Linked DNA regions of Saccharicrinis fermentans DSM 9555 = JCM 21142. The main gene of each other region encodes a partner of the protein of the gene in region 2 in a complex. Links are inferred from orthologs where the notes say so. Each region holds a gene or a part of one and is shown on either strand. Other genes may lie near its edges.

The links. Proteins that work in one complex are often made in the same cells at the same time.
Region 1: the proteins of groL (region 2) and metK are in contact, whole or in part, in a cryo-EM structure (PDB 8P4O), measured with the Escherichia coli proteins. The link is inferred for Saccharicrinis fermentans DSM 9555 = JCM 21142 from one-to-one orthologs.

What each region holds. Positions count from the first base shown.
Region 1 is NZ_KI912107.1:4,883,060-4,890,270, reverse strand. Bases 2,927-5,708 are described here. They hold metK (methionine adenosyltransferase), read left to right. Parts: upstream 2,927-3,583; coding sequence 3,584-4,834; downstream 4,835-5,708. Other genes in these bases: CYTFE_RS0120185 (DUF6452 family protein), read right to left, coding at 5,650-5,708; CYTFE_RS0120190 (DUF6048 family protein), read right to left, coding at 4,923-5,672; rpsT (30S ribosomal protein S20), read right to left, coding at 2,927-3,122. Also shown: CYTFE_RS0120225 (O-antigen translocase), read left to right, coding at 1-765; CYTFE_RS27455 (glycosyltransferase family 2 protein), read right to left, coding at 893-1,849; RadC family protein, read right to left, coding at 1,905-2,600; more of rpsT, read right to left, coding at 2,871-2,926; more of CYTFE_RS0120185, read right to left, coding at 5,709-6,120; CYTFE_RS0120180 (M16 family metallopeptidase), read left to right, coding at 6,435-7,211. UniProt on the Escherichia coli protein: Catalyzes the formation of S-adenosylmethionine (AdoMet) from methionine and ATP.
Region 2 is NZ_KI912107.1:5,356,273-5,363,683, reverse strand. What follows is about bases 2,659-5,640. They hold groL (chaperonin GroEL), read left to right. Parts: upstream 2,659-3,318; coding sequence 3,319-4,962; downstream 4,963-5,640. Other genes in these bases: nudC (NAD(+) diphosphatase), read right to left, coding at 5,072-5,640; CYTFE_RS0122055 (co-chaperone GroES), read left to right, coding at 3,012-3,290; secG (preprotein translocase subunit SecG), read left to right, coding at 2,659-2,663. In the rest of the region: CYTFE_RS0122075 (sigma-54 interaction domain-containing protein), read left to right, coding at 1-467; CYTFE_RS0122070 (LptE family protein), read left to right, coding at 565-1,068; CYTFE_RS0122065 (tetratricopeptide repeat protein), read left to right, coding at 1,372-2,286; more of secG, read left to right, coding at 2,307-2,658; more of nudC, read right to left, coding at 5,641-5,902; CYTFE_RS27690 (DUF6051 family protein), read left to right, coding at 6,378-7,411.

The DNA of each region.
Region 1 (7,211 bases), 470 kb from region 2 along the record:
GTCGCCATACTCTTTCCCTTTACCGTAGCATGGGGGATAAAAGGCGCCATTTGGGCATTTCTATTGAGCTTCCTGTTCTCGGGAGTGTTTTTTATAAAATTACTTAAGCCAACATGGAGCTCATTTATATTTTTTAAACCGATTGCTAAAAGATTTTTTGGTTTTAGCTTAATGCTATTCATTCCAATCACCATAAGCCCCGTTATTCAGATTATCATCCGTGATACCATTATCCAACATTGTTCGATCACCCAAGCTGGGTGGTGGGATGGCATCAATCGAATTTCACTTACATATACCTCCATTATATTTTCTAGTCTAAGTTTATATTATCAACCCAGGATTACGGAACTAGTAAGTTTTTCAAAAATAAAAAAAGAAGTTTATGATACCATTAAAATAATTATGCCCATCGTTCTCGTGGGAAGTACAAGCATATTTTTAGCCAGAAAACTAATTATTCCACTCTTATTTTCAGCCGAATTTTATGAAATGCACAACTTATTTCTTTTTCAATGCATCGGAGACGTACTAAAGGTCATCTCGTGGCTTTTTGCTACAGTATTAGTGATGAAAGAAAATATAAAATACTACATACTATGCGAACTATTTATGGCATTATTCCGCCCTAGTATAGCATTAGCACTCATCCCCAAATATGGTATTAACAGCACTACCTTATGCTACCTAATATCTAATATTACATATCTCATTATAATATACTTAGCATTCAAATACCATGGTAAAAAAGAACATATCAAGTAATATTTTAATCACCTTTCGATCAAGATGTCCCCATACAGAACCTAAAAATAAACTACTTCAATCGTATCATTAGAACTTTGAAATCGGAACAAAACGAACCTTCTCTGCTACGAGACAAAGAACCACTCTACTTTACATACTTTTTAGGAACCCTAATTCTAATACCCAAACACTCCCATTTTTTCTTTATCCATTTCATTAACTTGAGTATAGAACCATCGATATTGAGAAGGATTTTTTGAAAGAACGTTAACTGTTTCGTATCAATCGCCGCTTTAAGTCTTAAATACGTAGACATATCTCCAGCTATCTTGAACTTGATAGAGTAATAAAAACGAATAAGATTCATGTACCTCTTAAAGGAAATATTATCTTCTTCCTCTGCTAGAAAGGCATCCACATCCATATGGCGTTTTTGTTTTGTAGGCCAGAGACTTAATCTATTTGAAGCGGTAAGCATATAGCAGGCTGAAATCTTATTTGTGAAATATATTTCAGCACTTAAAGCAGCTCTAATCCACAAATCAACATCTTGACCCGTATCATATAATACATTAAAACCACCCAACTGCAGAAAAAAATCTTTCCTCATACATACAGCTGAAGTCCATACCAAACAATCCTCCATCGAATATTTAAAAAAATCATTTATTCGTCCATACCAAGAATGGCTCCTTTGCATAATGGGGCTTCTCATAGGCAGAGTCAACCGATCATTATGTAACATTTCGTAAGCCGTAGCAAACCACTTCCCTTCAGGAAACTTAGAGATCAAGAATTCCAAATCTGACAAATGGGAAGAATACCATAAATCATCGGCATCAATAAAAACAATATACTCGCCATTTGCTTTTTCGACACCATAATTTCGGGCAGAAGAAACACCGTGGTTTTCTGTTTCGAAAAGTCTAATTCTGCGATCCTGAAAAGCTTTAACAATATCGACTCCTCGATCGGTAGAACCATCATTTACAACAATAAGTTCAAAATGAGTATATGACTGCTCAAGAACACTATTAATCGTATCTGCCACATTACGTTCTTTATTATAAAGCGGAATGACAACAGAAAAGAAAACCTTCATGAATCTAAAAGAATATGGTGTACTACAAATATAGCAAAAAAGATGAGTTAAAGATTTACAATTCGCCCTCATCCGCAAAACTAAAGAAGCCATGATCAGCAACTATAAGATGATCAAGAATTGGCACATCCATCACTTTGCCAGCTTCAACCAACTTTTGGGTATTAATTTTATCATGATGACTGGGTCTAAGGTTTCCGGAAGGATGATTATGGCACAGTATTATAGCTGAGGCCAATTGATCAACGGCGGCTTTCATAATCAGCTTACAATCAATGACCGTTCCAGCAATTCCGCCTTGACTAATCTTTTGTGTCGAGATGACTTTATTGGCTCTATTGAGTAATACAACCCAAAACTCTTCATGAGGCAGATCGGCCAGCAAGGGATGCATCAGGTCATACACATCTCGGCTTCCCGATATTCTTGGCTTCTCCACTGCTTCACTAAGCTTTCTGCGTCTACCTAACTCCATCGCCGCTACGATGGAGATAGCTTTTGCCTCACCAATACCACTATAATCACGTTTAAGTTTGTCGATAGTAAGTTTACCCAATTCATTTAAGTTATTACTGACATCATTCAATATGCGTTTGGAAAGGTCCACAGCTGATTCGTTCTTATTTCCCGAACCTATTAAAATAGCAATTAACTCAGCATTGGATAAGCTGGAAATTCCTTTGGTAAGTAATTTTTCTCTGGGCCTGTCTTCAACCGCCCAATTTTTGATACTCAGTTTCTGGCAAGCCATGGTCTTGGTTTCTAAATAACACAATCGACTGAAATCAACAAACGATTACAAAACCGAACCATTACAACATGAAACGATTTACCCTGTCAAAATCAGTTTCGCAAAAAGATAATAAATATCTCCATACCGATCAACCAGTGGCAACAAAAAAACCTCCATGAAAACTCATGAAGGTCTCTTTGTGTACTCCGTAGGGGAATCGAACCCCTGTTACCAGGATGAAAACCTGGCGTCCTAACCCCTAGACGAACGGAGCAGACTAAGCTTATATTAAAGCTTGTTAATATGCTTGGCTAACTTAGATTTTAAGTTAGACGCCTTATTCTTATGAATAATGTTTCTTTTGGCTAATTTATCAAGCATCGCAGCTACTTTAGGAAACATTTCCGAAGCGGCTTCTTTTTCACTTGTACTACGAAGCTTTTTCACAGCGTTACGGGCTGTTTTAGCGTAATACTTGTTGTGTACTCTTTTCTTCTCTGCTTGACGAATTCTTTTTAACGCCGATTTATGATTTGCCATTTTATATAACCCTAAAATTATCGAATCTTCTTATTACGTACTCCGTAGGGGAATCGAACCCCTGTTACCAGGATGAAAACCTGGCGTCCTAACCCCTAGACGAACGGAGCATTATAACACTTGAACGTTTCTTTGTTTCTCAAATGCGGATGCAAAGATATATCAAATTGTTTTTACTCCAAATATTTTTCGAAAAAAAATAAAATAATTTTACACTACGCTAACACACAAGCTCATACAAATCGCTAAAGCTTTAAGAAACAAGGCTTTTTATACCCCAATCAAAAAACACCTAAAATATATTGCATAATAAATAGAATCTTCTTTACCTTTGTGTGGTCAATTTATGGATAGTGGATGGATTTGACTGATTGCAACCACTCTAAAAAAGTGCTAAAACGCATTATCCCCTTCCATTTTAGCTATCCAAACATTTTTATATAAACTAAATGATAAATGTTATGGGGTATTTATTTACATCAGAATCCGTTTCAGAAGGGCACCCTGATAAAATAGCGGATCAAATTTCAGACGCTTTACTAGATGAGTTTCTACGTCAAGACCCACAATCAAAGGTTGCTGCAGAAACATTGGTTACAACAGGTTTAGTTGTTTTAAGTGGCGAAGTCAAAACCAATGGTTATGTGCCCGTTCAAAATATAGCACGTAAAGTTATTGAACGCATCGGATACACAAAATCAGAGTATATGTTTGATTCTGGTTCTTGCGGGGTAATATCTACCATCCATGAACAAAGCGAAGATATTAACAGAGGTGTAGAACGAGAAGAAGAAGAAAACCAGGGAGCTGGCGATCAGGGTATGATGTTTGGTTATGCTTGTAAGGAAACCGAAGAATTGATGCCTTTTCCACTACAGCTCTCCCACGAATTGCTCATAGAGTTATCTGCCATTCGAAGAGAAGGAAAAGAAATGACTTACTTACGTCCGGATTCTAAATCGCAAGTAACCATGGAGTATGACGACGACAATAAACCGGTTCGAGTACATACCATCGTTCTATCTACACAACACGACGATTTCGATGAAGAAACAGCGATGCTTGCAAAGATCAAGCAAGATGTAAAAGACATACTTATTCCACGGGTAAAAGAAAAACTAAGTACGAACGAACAGAAGTTCATCGATGACCATTTCATATTACATGTGAACCCGACAGGTAAATTTGTCATTGGAGGGCCACATGGAGATACCGGTTTAACTGGTCGGAAAATCATTGTTGATACATATGGAGGTAAGGGCGCTCATGGTGGAGGAGCTTTTTCCGGTAAAGACAGCTCTAAGGTAGACCGTTCGGCGGCCTATGCTGCACGCCATGTTGCTAAAAACATGGTGGCTGCTGGGATTTCCAACGAGGTATTGGTTCAAGTAGCATATGCCATTGGCGTTGCAGAGCCTGTGGGACTTTTCATTAACACTTATGGAACTTCAAATGTTGATTTAACAGATGGTGAGATTGCAGAAAAAATAAATACAATTTTCGACATGCGCCCTGCAGCCATCGTAAAACGTTTTGGCCTCAAAAATCCTATTTTTGAACCGACAGCTGCCTACGGTCACGTTGGACGGAAGCCATACACCCAAACTGTAACCATAAAAGAAAATGGTTCGGACGTAGAAAAAGAAGTTGAATTCTTCACATGGGAGAAGCTAGATTATTTAGATAAAATTAAAGCAGCCTTTGGCATTTAATTGTAAATAAACACTAATAGTAGAGAGGCTATTCGTTGGTTCGGATAGCTTCTCTTATTTTTACCATTCAACAATTCTATAGACCCAATTATTTTGCCTTCTTATTACCCCATGGAATCTGATAACCAACCACATAAGAAAAACCCAGATTAAAAGCATTAGAACCGTTACCATAACCAGGCACAGCATAAGGTTCCAATAATTCACTATTACCAGAACTTATCTTCAACTTTAAATGAATCATCCAACTCATATAAAAATTATTTAGCACCTCGCTTCGCAACCCAAATATAGCCTCAACCCAATGTGTACTGAAGGTATAAGGCGATACCGAAGAGTGATAATCACCCCAATAGCCATCCTCAATAGTAATTGAACCGGATTCATGTTCCTGTAGTGCATACCCATACCTCAGTCCAATCAAAATATTATCATTATTACCCGCATCTTCCACCACAAAAATATCGTAGTCGATACCTGCTCTAGCAAAGAAACCGGTGGACTCATAGGTATAAGACTTATCATCAAAAGAAACGGTTTCAGAACCTAAAGCGCCCGCAAAAAAGGTTCGCTTCCCAATATTTGTTCTAATATGAGCCTCCAATGCAAATCTATCTTCATCGAACACGGGTAGCAAGAACCTTGAAATATCAATTCCCAGTTCTGTTCCTCTTTTCTTATCCGGATAAGGAATCTTTTCCTTCTTTGCACGAGGTGTCCCTTCCTGATCCTCTATATTCTGTTGTTCACGCTCACTCTGAGATTGCGTATAATCCTGCGCAAACACAGGACTCAAAAGCGCCAAAAACAATAAGCTAGTACAGGTATATCTTAACATTCTCCAGATTTTCATTATACACAACCTCATCATAATCAATGGCCACAGAATCTATAAAAGAAACGTCTGAGTACATCACCGTATCCAAATAGAAAGAAAAGATAAAACCACACTCCCCAGATACAAAATTTAATTCTTTCTGATGAACAAATGAAATAGTATCTTTTAAATCATTTATTTCGATAATAAATTGCGAACTATCATTTTCCATACTCAAAGGCAAATAAACATCACTCACCGTCGCCTCGTCATAGAGAATACTATCCACTCCAGTACTATAAATAAGCACATTACTCACTGAAGAATCGGTATCAGATGACTGGTACGAAGAGTAAAATCCTACCTGTACCGACTGTTGGTTCGACAAACAGAAGTCGCTACTATCATCACCACAAGCATATGTCAAAAACATAAAAAGCAGCAAAAATACATATGTAAATATCTTCATCAAATATCGTATTAACACTATTCAAAATGCAATATTAACAAAAAAACAAAAGCAATAGAACAAGGCTTTAGCAATAATCTTTCCAAATAAATCGTGAAAATCAACGAATAACCTGAAAAATTCACTGCTGAATCTCAAATGCACACATGTCCGATATCGGGCATATTTCAAATAAAAATTGTACCAAACCGAACACTCTTTACAGCACCACAACCCCACATGCACCTATTAAACAGACTATTAAACAAAAAGGCACTATCCTTGTCAAAATCTTCAGGTTATAAAACTTATGTCATAAATAAAAATTAAAGTAAATGTTAAAAATCAAACAGACACTAACTCTGGCATGTCTTTGTGCATGCATAAGCATTACTGCTCAATCCAATAAAATAGAATACGAGGAGTTCGACCTGGACAATGGCCTGCATGTTATATTACATCAGGACAACACGACCCCTATTGTTAACATCTCGGTAATGTATCATGTGGGTTCAAAAAACGAAAACCCCAACCTAACCGGATTTGCCCATTTTTTCGAGCACCTAATGTTCGAAGGCACAAAAAACATAGCTCGCCATGAATACTCCAATTATGTAGAAAAAGCAGGCGGCACTTTAAATGCCAACACATCCAACGACCGCACCTATTATTATGAGATTCTCCCTTCCAACCAATTAGAGTTAGGACTGTGGTTAGAATCAGAGAGAATGTTACATGCGAAGGTAGATTCCATAGGTATTGCTACTCAAAAAAGAGTGGTCATTGAAGAAAAAAAACAAACGGTTGACAATCAACCATACGGAAACATACTAGAGATAACCTTTAAAAACGCTTATAAAGAACACCCCTATCGGTGGACTGTAATAGGAGATCCCGATCACATCATGAGCGCTCGTGATCAAGATTTTGTAGATTTTTACGACACCTATTACGTACCCAATAATGCATGTTTAGTAATCGCAGGTGACATCAACAAATCCAATGCAAAACAATTGGTTAATAAATATTTTTCTGAAATTCCTAAAGGTGAAAAGGAAATATACAGGCCTCACATAACAGAACCTCAGCAAACAGCAGAGATTAGAGACACT
Region 2 (7,411 bases):
ATTTGCCTGCTGTCATGGATCCCCATAAAAGCAATGATAGTTCTTTTGCCAACGAAAGAGAAATACTTTATAAAGTACTGTTCGATATGAAAAAAGATATGGGTGATTTAAAGAAATTGGTTCTTGAAGTAATACAGCAGGATGGCACCATTAATGTTCAAGGAGAACATGCCCATATCATACAAAAACTATACGATCAGGATACTGATTTTGGCCATAGCAGACCACCTAAACAAGAAGCTCCGGTGATCATAAAAAAAGGGACTTCACCCAACAACATCCACCATGGCATTGAAGATACCGAGGAGTTCGTTGAGGAATCCTTATCTCTGGAAGACAAAGAAATAGAACTGATAAAAAAAGCATTGGATAAATATAATGGCAAACGTAAATATGCGGCACAAGAATTGGGTATATCTGAACGAACCCTTTACCGTAAAATAAAAGAATATAACATTACCAATTAAACATGATAAAGCAGGCAGTTAACAATACACAAATTGATAGGCCTGCTTTAAAACAAGACTTAGCATTTTTCTGAATATTGCTTATAAGACGATGATGATGATGAATAAATTATGGATATATCTGGCTCTGATAATAGGGCTCTCAGCCTGTTCTGTCAGGCTCACACTAAACGGAGCCTCGGTACCCGACAACCTAAAAACATTTACTGTTCAGTACTTTGAAAACAGGGCTCCTTTGATTAACCCCATACTGAGCCAAACCTTCACTGAGGCTTTGAAGGACAGAATCACCAATGAATCCAGACTGGTATTGGAATCGCAAAACGGAGACATCGATTTCTCCGGAGAAATCACCGGTTATAGCATCAAACCAATGGCTATTCAGGCGGATGCTATTTCGGCAGAGACACGGCTTACCGTAACAGTAAAAGTTAGATATAGAAACTTCAAAAGCCCCAAAGATAACTGGGAATCACAATTCAAAGCCTATGAAGATTACTCCAGCGAGCAAAACATCAACGACGTCGAAGAGGAGTTGGTTACATTGATTGTAGAACAAATAACAGAAGACATCTTTAATAAAGCATTTTCTGACTGGTAGCAAATAATAATAAGGAGTGAGCAAATAATATATTCATATATAGTGGCTGCAAGAAAACGACTATTTTTTCTGTCTTTGATAAGAAAGCTTCAAAGACAAGGCTTTCGATATTTTTGAAACCAAGGAGTTTACTGATGGTAAATGACTGTTTCAAAAATGAGAATAACGCAGTATTTGGAGTTTTCTTGCAAAGACTATATACCATAAGATTCTTGGTTCTCCTATGGTTGAATTAAATTTTCTTGCTAAATCCATCCTGTCATATTCAAATAGACAGTGATAACCGAATGATAGCATTAGAACATGAACAAAACACAGTTTGGTGACATATTAAAACAACCGGAATCCTTGAACAAAGATACCCTTCGAGGAATCAAGGAAATTATTGATGAGTATCCTTTTTTTCAAATTGGCAGGATGCTTTGGTTAAAAAACCTTCACAAGCTGGATAATATAAAATACAACAGTGAATTGAAAAATTCGGCGGCTTATATTCCCGACCGAAGCAAGCTATTTCAGCTAATCAATGCAATTGGCCAAACCGTTTCGGAAACAAAACAAGCAGAAACAGTAGAAAATAAAATGATTCCGGAGGTCGTAGAACATGACAGCTCTAAAGAAGCCGAGGAACACTCTAAAGACAAACAATCATCACTAACCCTTACCGATAATTACCTAAATGCATCCGATGATTTTTCGGATGACGATGGAACCATCTATAATTTTGCAGCAAAGCAAAAGGTACCAGCCGAAGAAAAAAACGAAGTTCAAGACATTGTTCTACCTGCGGCTGACCTATTGGACTATGAGATGTCCTCTTCATCGGGCTATACCTTACCGAGTATAGAAGAAGTCAAAGACGTTCATTCAGAAGACAACCGCTCTTTTTCAGATTGGTTACACATCATGCATTACTCATCCCCACCTAAAAAAACCGAAGAACCTGAGCGCAAAAACAAAGGGATGGAATTAATTGACAACTTCTTAAATTCCAATCCACAAATAGTTCCTGACCCGGCCAAAAAACCCAAAGAAGTAGATCTGGCCGAGAAAAGCACCCACACACAGGATGACATTTTAACAGAAACATTGGCGAAAATACATATCAAACAGGGACACAAAAACAAAGCGATTGCAATTTTCGAAAAATTACGCTTGAAATATCCTGAAAAAAGTGTTTACTTTGCACGTCGAATTAAAGAGTTAAAAGAAAATTAAAAATTAAATAATAATAAGATATGTATCCAGTTGTATCTGTACTAGTAATTGTTGTAAGTATATTATTAATACTTATTGTTTTGGTTCAAGATTCTAAAGGGGGTGGTTTAGCTTCCAACTTTTCTGCATCAAACCAAATTATGGGAGTAAGAAAAACTACCGACTTTTTAGGAAAAGCAACTTGGTATTTAGCAGGTGGACTTTTGGTTTTGTCATTGATAGCAGTATCGGTTATTGAAAAACCAGGTGTTGCTTCCGGCGATACTGAGCTTGATGAGAAACTAAATCAATTGGCTCCAGTACAATCAGAATTACCTAGCTTTCCTGCCGCAGGTACTGATGCAAGCACAGACGAAAATAGCGGTTCTGAAGAGTAAGACAGTATTCGCTTTTAAAATATTTAAGTGTCGGCATATAAAAATATGCCGACACTTTTTTTTTACTTGCCATAGCAAATACGATGGCACTCCATTTCCTCCCTCAATAACAATAAACTTCATCTAGTATTTTTTATTCTGTTGTGATCCTCCATGTTTTCATAACGAAGAAACAACACATATGCCGCGTTAAAATGTCACTACCTACATATCCTGTCAGCCCTTGTCAGGGTGATTATGAAATAATGTCAGCATGAAACTGCAAAATAGGCTCAAAACTCACTTGGCACAGTTTATGGAAAACACAACTCGCAATAAAAACAGTTTAACTTTTAAATCATTTAAAATATGTCACAAGTACAAGGAAAGATTCTAGCCGGAAAAATTTTGGTTAAGCCTCAGGCGGCAGAAACAAAAACAGCAAGTGGAATCATTATTCCTGATTCGGCTAAAGAAAAGCCTCTACAAGGTGAGGTAGTTTTAGTAGGTGCTGAAAAAGCAGATGAGAAGATGGAAGTAGCCGTAGGCGATGTTGTTCTTTACGGTAAATATGCCGGAACAGAATTAAATGTTGACGGTACGGATTATCTTTTAATTTCTCAATCAGACGTATTATTCATTAAATAATTAAGTAACAGTTAAAGCTTAAAACAAGATGGCTAAAGAAATTAAGTTCAATATTGAAGCTCGCGACCTTTTAAAAGACGGAATCGACCAGCTTGCAAATGCAGTAAAAGTAACCTTAGGACCTAAGGGAAGAAATGTAATTATCGACAAAAAATTCGGTGCTCCAGCAATCACCAAAGATGGTGTTACTGTAGCTAAAGAAATAGAGTTAAAAGACCCTTATGCCAATATGGGTGCCCAAATGGTGAAGGAAGTGGCCTCAAAAACAGCTGACAATGCTGGTGATGGAACAACTACAGCTACCGTTTTAGCACAATCCATCGTAGGTGTAGGATTGAAAAACGTAACCGCTGGTGCCAATCCTATGGAACTAAAAGCGGGAATCGATAAAGCTGTTAAAGCTGTTAAAGAAAGCATTGCTGCTCAGTCGCAAGAAATTGGTGACCACATTGAGAAAATAGAGCAAGTGGCTAAAATTTCAGCTAACAACGATGCCGAGATTGGTCATTTGATTGCTGAGGCAATGAAAAAAGTAGGTCAAGAAGGTGTCATCACTGTTGAAGAAGCAAAAGGTATCGAAACGACTGTTGAAGTAGTTGAGGGTATGCAGTTCGATAGAGGATATATCTCTCCTTACTTTGTTACCAACACCGAAAAAATGGCCGCCGAGTTGGAGAATCCTTATATCTTGATTCACGACAAAAAGATATCTACCATGAAGGATCTTTTACCTGTACTTGAAGCTACCGCTCAAACAGGTCGTCCTTTATTGATCATTGCCGAAGATATTGATGGAGAAGCCCTTGCCACATTGGTAGTAAACAGACTTCGCGGATCGTTAAAAGTAGCTGCTGTAAAAGCTCCTGGCTTTGGCGACCGAAGAAAAGAAATGCTTCAGGACATTGCCATCTTAACCAACGGCACTTTAATCACCGAAGAAGTGGGCTTATCTCTTGAACAAGCTACCTTAGAAATGTTAGGGGAAGCTGAAAAAGCTACTTTAGACAAAGAAAATACCACTATTGTTAATGGTGCAGGTGCTAAAGAAGTTATTGAAGAAAGAACTGAGCAAATCAAATCACAAATTGCTAACACAACTTCGGACTACGACAAAGAAAAACTACAAGAACGTTTGGCTAAATTAGCTGGTGGTGTAGCTGTATTATATGTGGGTGCTGCTTCAGAAATGGAAATGAAAGAGAAAAAAGACCGTGTGGATGACGCCTTAAGCGCAACACGTGCTGCTGTTGAAGAAGGAATCGTTCCTGGAGGTGGCGTTGCTCTTATTCGTGGTATCGCAGCATTGGAAAATATCAAAGGTGATACTGAAGATGAAAATACAGGTATCGAAATCGTTAAAAGAGCCATCGAAGAACCATTACGTCAAATTGTTGCCAACGCTGGTAAAGAAGGTGCCGTAATTGTTCAAAAAGTTAAAGAAGGTGAAGGTGACTATGGTTACAATGCACGTATCCATGAATACCAAAACTTCTTTGCTAGTGGTGTGATTGACCCTGCAAAAGTAACACGTATTGCACTTGAAAATGCTGCTTCTATCGCTGGTATGTTCTTAACTACTGAGTGTGTGATTATAGATGAAAAAGAAGACGAGCCTGCTATGCCAGCCGGAGGAATGGGCGGAATGGGCGGAGGTATGCCCGGAATGATGTAAATCTTTTTTAGATGGAGATACAAGACTTATAGAAGTCTGCAACCAGATAGAGCCGATGCTAAAATGCATCGGCTTTTTTATTCTAATGGAAGCAAGTGACTGGCATCCACTATCCCAGTTCTCCCCTCCTGAATTTCTCGATCATCTCACCGGCAATACTCCTCTCCGAAGGATGACTAGGCAAGTCATGGCGATGATACCATCCGGCTTCTAAAATTTCATGATTATCCACTTGTATCTTTTGCCCCTCCACTGCCTCCGCCACAAAACCCATCATCATTGACCCCGAAAAAGGCCATGGCTGACTTTTGTAATAACGAATATTTTTCACCGCTATTCCCACCTCTTCACGTACTTCACGCACAACAGTCTCCTCTATGGACTCTCCTATATCAACATACCCGGCCACCAAAGAATAAAATCCTTCAGGGAATTGTGCTCCTCTGGCCAGTAATAATGTATCATGACTGATAATTGCAACAATAATAGCAGGTGCTATAATAGGGTATTCAATACGCTTACAAGAGGGACAAGCAATCGCTCTTTCTTCAACAGAAGGAATGGTAGCAGCTCCACACTTCCCACAATATCTATGATCTCCATACCAGTTCTTCAACTGTAAGGCCACACTGCTCAGCCAATCTAATTCCACACTGTCAAAAGGATGACGAAAGTGAATCTCATGATAGACAAATTCAGCTTCACACACATCTGGACTATCCCATATTAAAAAACAATGCTTTCCATCTATCGCAAATAAATACACCGACTTGCCCACTTCAATATCTAAATGCTTTCGTTGAGGAATTGCTAAACCTTCATGATTGCGTTTCATCAGCAAAGCATTGCCCTTAAAACAAAAAACATAATCATTCGCGTTTAATGTTAACCCGGCCACAAAACCATTCTCAAACCGATGTGGATAAATATCTTGAATCATCGTTTCTCTTTCTCTTTAAGTAAAACAAAATCTGTCTCTTAACAGTTTTTATCGAAGAATTATGCCCGCTAATGAAGGCATACCTAATGATATATACATAAATGCAAAAGTAAGCTATTTATAATAATAGAGAATATTAAAAAACAATAACATTGTTGGCTCTCCGTTAAATACTGCTTAAAAACAGCTACTATAATTAAACAAATTTGTATTTTTAACTACTCGTAAAATTGACTGACACGCTCAGGAGGAAACAAATATTTGACAAAATGCCACTCGGTATAGCTTACGTCAGTTAGCATAAAACCATTAGTGCTGACTTGCTCCAAGACCAATGATTTAAACAAAACTACCGCGAAAAGGCATTAAAAAATAAATTTATACATATGAAACGAGCCATGAGAATGGATTCACACACTGGAGATAATAAAACTTGGTGAGTTCCATATGACCATTGAAAGACAAATTTAAATATATGAAAAACGAAGTAGATAGCAAGGAGTACAATTTTGAATCATCATCTTATAAAATCCTACCCGGAACCACTGATTATTATTGCACAAAGCACCATTTAGATTTAGTTCACAAATACTCTTTCTATACAGATGTTGGTACCATTAAAGACGACATCCACATCAAAGACATTTTTGTGCCAGAAAACAAGTCTTTTTCATATCACATTATAACACCGGGCAATAAGCTGCGCACAAAGAAAATAATATTTTTATTTCACGGCTTCAATGAAAAAGATTGGACAAAATATGTTCCTTGGGCAAAAACAATTTGCCAAGGTACAGGAAGCAGCATTGTATTATTCCCCATGGCTTTTCATATGCAACGTGCGCCTAAGGATTGGAGCAGTAAAAGAGAAATGTATCTTCTCAGTGAAAGAAGAAAAAAGAGATACCCCAATGTCTTAAACTCTACCTTATCCAACGTAGCCATTAGTATGCGCCTACACGCTATGCCCCAACGCTTCATATGGTCAGGATTACAAACTTACTATGATGTTATTCAGTTTATTGAACAATGCAAAGAAGGCAAGCATCCCTATATCCATAAAGATTTTGAATTTAACATTCTGGCTTATTCAATAGGTGGGTTCCTTGCTCAGATACTTAAACTAACCAATCACAAGCAGTACTTCTCCCATGCAAAGGTGGGACTATTTTGCAGTGGTGCCACATTTAACCGTTTATCTCCCGTTTCTAAATTCATCTTAGACAGTGAAGCAAATGTTGCATTATACTCATATTTAGTAGAACACTTGGATAAATTTATACAAAAAGACAACTTACTTCGTCACTACATGCAAGAAGATCACCTGGAGGGAGAGGTGTTCTATGCTATGCTCGATTATAAAAAAGGTCGGGAACTGAGAGAAAAACTTTTAAAAAGACATGAAAACCACTTTTATGCCATCACCCTAAAAAAAGATACGGTTATACCCTCTTTCGAAGTCATCAATACTTTAAAAGGTGCATACCGAGATATTAACATCCCGGTTGA